DNA from 2 places in the Gordonia sp. Swx-4 genome. Region 2 is predicted to be linked to the other one. Evidence: predicted binding sites of a transcription regulator. Region 2 holds the regulator's gene; the other holds the start of a gene.

Region 1 (2,400 bases), 170 kb from region 2:
CTTCTCGATGTACTTGCGGTATTCCTCGAGGGTCGTGGCACCGACCAGCCGCAGCTCACCGCGGGCGAGCATCGGCTTGATCATGTTGCCGGCATCCATCGCGGAATCGCCTGTCGCACCGGCTCCGACGATGGTGTGCAGCTCATCGATGAAGGTGATGATCTGGCCGTCGGAGTTCTTGATCTCGTCGAGCACGGCCTTCAGCCGCTCCTCGAACTCACCGCGATACTTCGCGCCGGCGACCATCGAACCCATGTCGAGCGAGATGACGGTCTTGTTCCGCAGCGATTCGGGCACGTCACCGGCGACGACACGCTGGGCGAGGCCCTCGACGATCGCGGTCTTGCCGACACCGGGCTCACCGATGAGGACCGGGTTGTTCTTGGTCCGTCGGCTCAGCACCTGCACGACGCGACGGATCTCGGTGTCACGTCCGATGACCGGGTCGAGTTTGCCCTCGCGGGCGGCTGCCGTCAGGTCGGTCGAGTACTTCTCGAGTGCCTGGTACGTCGACTCCGGGTCCTCGCTCGTGACACGCCTGCTCCCGCGGACTGCGACGAACGCATCGCGCAGGGCCTGCGGGGTTGCTCCGGCGTTGTGCAGCAACTTGGCGACATCGGAGTCACCGGTCGCCAGACCGACGACGATGTGCTCGGTCGAGACGTACTCGTCGCCGAGCTCACCGGCCAGTTGCTGAGCTGCGCTGACCGCCGCGATCGATTCGCGGGAGAGCTGGGGGGTGGCACTGGCCTGGGCCACCGTCGGCATGCGGTCGACCAGCATCTGGGCCTGCGCACGAATGTTCGACGGGTCAACGCCCACTGCCTTGAGCAGCGGCGACGCGATGCCGTCGGACTGATCGAGCAACGCCACCAGGATGTGGGCCGGTCGCACGTCGGGGTTGCCAGCACTGGCCGCCGCCTGCACAGCAGCGCTCAATGCCTGCTGTGTCTTCGTGGTGGGGGTGAAGCTGTCCACTCGCGTGCACCTTTCTCTTTAGTCCAACAGGCTCAAGTATGAGCCATACGGAGGATGCAACGCCAACAAAGTTGAGTCCATTCCGCTCATGGCTTTCTATTTTGTGATCTGCGCCACTCCTACCAGAGTCGCCGCTTCCCGCCCGAAGCGCTAGCCGGAAGTAGCGCGGGTGTCGTCGAGGTCGCGCTTTTGCGCCGCGGGGGATGTCAGGCCATCGCATTCGTGGGTCGCGCCCCGGACTGACCGCCAGAACGATCGAGTCGGATGAGCCCGGAGAACTCGCACGCGCCTCACCCGCCTTGCCGTCGTCGCCGGATGGATGAGCAGCAGTCCGTTCAACCGTCCCGGGTGACCGAAACCGCGGCGTTCCGGACCCAGCTTTCAGTGGACACACGTACACTGAAATCATGTCTGTGGATTCCGCCCCCGCCCGCGAACTGCCGGCACTGGCGGCACTGGGCCGCGACGAGCTGAACAAAGCGGTCTCGGGCATCGCGGCCGTCCACTCATCCGTCGCCGACACCGTGTTCGCCGGTCTGCGCGTGGCGTGGGGAACGAGGGTCCGTCCGGCCCAGGTGATACATGACGCGATCAGCACGTCCGTCTACTCGGCGATCACATCGACCGTCGACGTGGCCGGCGACCTCGCCGAGTCGCTGACGGTTCACAACTCCGGCGTTCCGTCCGAGACCAAGCGGGGCGCCACGGCCATCGGCATCCTCGACGGGTTGATCGGTGATCAACTGACCGCCGAGCGGTCACCGCTGGCTCCGGAGATCGCCGTCCGGGTCGACGGCGCCGTCGTTCCGATCACCCCGGGCGACCTGGCCACGGCCTTCCCCCGGGCCACCGGACACCTCACGGTGTTTCTGCACGGGCTCATGGAGACCGAGTTCGCGTGGGAGCGCGGAGGCAAGCCCACTTACGGCGCGCGCCTCGCCGATGACCTCGGCAGCACCGAGGTCATGATCCGGTACAACTCGGGACTACACATCAGTGACAACGGCCGCCGTCTCGCCCAGCTACTCGACGATCTCGTGTTGTCGTGGCCGGTACCGGTGACCGACCTGACCCTCATCGGCCACTCGATGGGCGGCCTGGTGATCCGCAGTGCGTGCCATCAGGCCGTCGACCCGTACTGGCCCAAGCTGGTTCGACAGACCGTATGCCTCGGGACGCCGCACCTCGGCGCACCGTTGGCACGAGGGGTTCACTGGGCGACTGCTGCCCTGCGCCTGCGGCCGACCAGCCGCCCGTTCGGCACTCTCCTCGGTCGTCGCAGTGCCGGCGTTCGCGATCTCTTCCACGGGGCGATCGCCGAAGATCATTGGCGCGACACCGATCCCGACGCCTTTAGGCAGCCGGCCGTCGACTATCCGCCGCTCATGCAGGGGGCGCGACACCTTTACGTGACAGCGACCG
Region 2 (2,400 bases):
TTCTCGGTGACGTCGATGCGATTGGTGATCACGAACATTTCGTCGACTCCTGGTTCGGGTCTGAATGGGCCTCCGCCATCTTACCGACATGCTGTCGGGAAGATGGCGGGTGGTATCAGCCGAACCGGTTCGCGAGCGCACGGAGTGTCCCCTCGATGCCCTGCCCGTTCTTCTTGTCGTAGCCGATCAGTTCCATGATCCTCGGGAACTTGAGCGTCGAGTAGTCGAAGGTCTCGGTCACCTGCGTGGTCGTCGGGGACGCGGCTACGAGGTCCCAGCGCCAGCGATGACCCATGGGGTGCTTCCACTCGACGACCCGGTCGGTGTCGACCTCGGTCGCGGTGGAGGTGATGGTATACGGGACGCCGAACTGCTTCATCCCGACACTGAATCTCGCACCGGGCGTGAGCTTTTCCGGTCCTTTGACCGCCGTGTCGCGCACGGTTCCCGAACCGTCGAGTTCGGGGTGGCGATGGGGATTGACGATCAGGGCGAAGACGTCGGCGGCCGGCGCGTCGACGACGATGCGCCGTGAAACGCGGTGCGGGCCCGTGTCGACGTAGGTGACGGTGTCGGAAGCCATGCATCCAACGTACGCGGACGGCGGGCCGCTCTCGCGAGATGCGACGGCTCGCCCCTCGGGGAACAAGTCCTCCGCGGAACGAGCCGGTTCACTCAATCGACAGCACGCTTGCGCCGCGGCTGCCACACGACGAGGGCGTTGGTCCGGGGGACCGGGACGAGCTCGCCACCGCGGCGGTTACGCGACGCGGCCACCTCGTCGGAGAGCTCGCGGACGCGCTGCTGCAGGGCCTCGACCTGATTGCTCAGGTCGATGATCCGTTTGATCCCCGCGAGGTTGACGCCCTCCTCCTGCGAGAGACGTTGGATCTCTCGCAGGAGTTCGACGTCGCGGGAGGAATAGCGGCGACCGCCGCCACTCGTTCGTTGCGGGGTGACCAGACCGAGGCGGTCATAGGTCCGCAGGGTCTGGGCGTGCATGCCGGCGAGCTCGGCGGCCACCGAGATCATGAAGGTCGCGCCATCGGCGTCGAAGTTCCTCTGACCGGCCATGACTCACTTCCCCCAGTTCGCCCGTGGATCGAAACCGCTTGCCCGTTCGGCCTGATCGTAGGCGCGCATCGCCTCGATCGCGGCGTCGTCGAGCTTGTCCGGCACCGCCACCTTCACGGTGACGAGCAGGTCGCCGGCGCCGCCGGACCGCTTGGGAACGCCGCGGCCGCGCACGCGCAGCGTCCGGCCGTCGGTGGTGTTCGGCGGGATCTTGACTCCGACCGAGCCCTCGAGCGTCGGTACCGAGACCGTCGCGCCGAGAACGAGTTCGGAGATCCGCACCGGCAGCTGTACCCGAAGGTCGTTGCCGCTGCGCGTGAACTGCTTGTGCGGGGTGACGTGGACAACGACGTAGAGATCGCCCGACGGCGCTCCGCGTCGTCCGGCCTCACCCTGCCCGGCGAGCCGAATCCGCTGTCCGTCTTCGACTCCGGCCGGGATCCGCACGTTGATCGTGCGCGTCCGGTTCTTCACTCCGCTGCCGGAGCAGTCGCTGCACGGATCGTCGATCCGCGAGCCGGTGCCCTGGCAGTCCTGGCAGGGTTCGCTGAACCCGAAGGCGCCCTGGTTGCGGCTGACGAAGCCGGAGCCGTTGCAGTTCGGGCACACTCGCGGACTGGTGCCCGGCTTGGCACCCGACCCGTGACAGGTGGTGCACGGGGACGGGCTGGTCACCCGCAGCGGGACCGTCGTGCCGAGCGCCGCGTCCTTGAAGGACAGCGTGGTCTCGGTCTCGAGGTCCTTGCCGCGACGGGGACGGCTGGCCGTCGACGTGCGCTGGGATCCGCCGCCACGGTTGAAGAGTCCGTCGAAGATGTCGCCGAACCCGCCGGCACCGCCGGCCTGACCTCCGCCGAACAGGTCGCCGAGGTCGAAGTCGCCGCCGGTCGTGTACGTCGTCCCGCCGCCGGGGAAACCACCGCCCGGGAAGCCGTTGCCGCCACCGCGGAATCGTCCGCCGGCGAACATGGCACGGGTTTCGTCGTACTCCTTGCGCTTCTCCGGATCGCTCAGGACGCTATGGGCTTCGGACACCCGCTTGAAGCGCTCTTCGGCCGCGGAATCGCCGGGATTGGCATCCGGGTGCAGCTCGCGTGCGAGCTTGCGATAGGCCTTCTTGATCTCTTCAGCCGAAGCGTCAGAAGCAACGCCCAGGTCCTTGTAGAAGTCGTGTTCCAACCACTCACGTTGTGGAGCCACCAGACGTCACCTCCTTCAATTCTTCTATTGTCTGGATGGATGTTTCAGTTGTTCCCCCGCTCCCTGAGGTGCGAGCGGAGCGAGCCCACCCGCTCCCTGAGGTGCGAGCGGAGCGAGCCCACCCGC

The links. The regulator HspR, encoded in region 2, represses chaperone genes until heat shock. The targets are predictions, from matches to a motif close to ANNTGAGTNNNNNNNACTCANNT.
Region 1: a site for HspR is predicted at 1,048-1,070, ahead of clpB (ATP-dependent chaperone ClpB). Genes of this name have one in related genera too.

Annotation. Positions count from the first base shown of each region.
Region 1 covers NZ_CP128197.1:4,505,704-4,508,103, forward strand. The annotation lists gene clpB (ATP-dependent chaperone ClpB) at 1-978, opposite strand, end outside; gene PWF70_RS20385 (esterase/lipase family protein) at 1,386-2,400, shown strand, end outside.
Region 2 covers NZ_CP128197.1:4,671,894-4,674,293, forward strand. The annotation lists gene PWF70_RS21195 (SRPBCC family protein) at 116-583, opposite strand; gene PWF70_RS21200 (heat shock protein transcriptional repressor HspR) at 676-1,074, opposite strand; gene dnaJ (molecular chaperone DnaJ) at 1,078-2,274, opposite strand.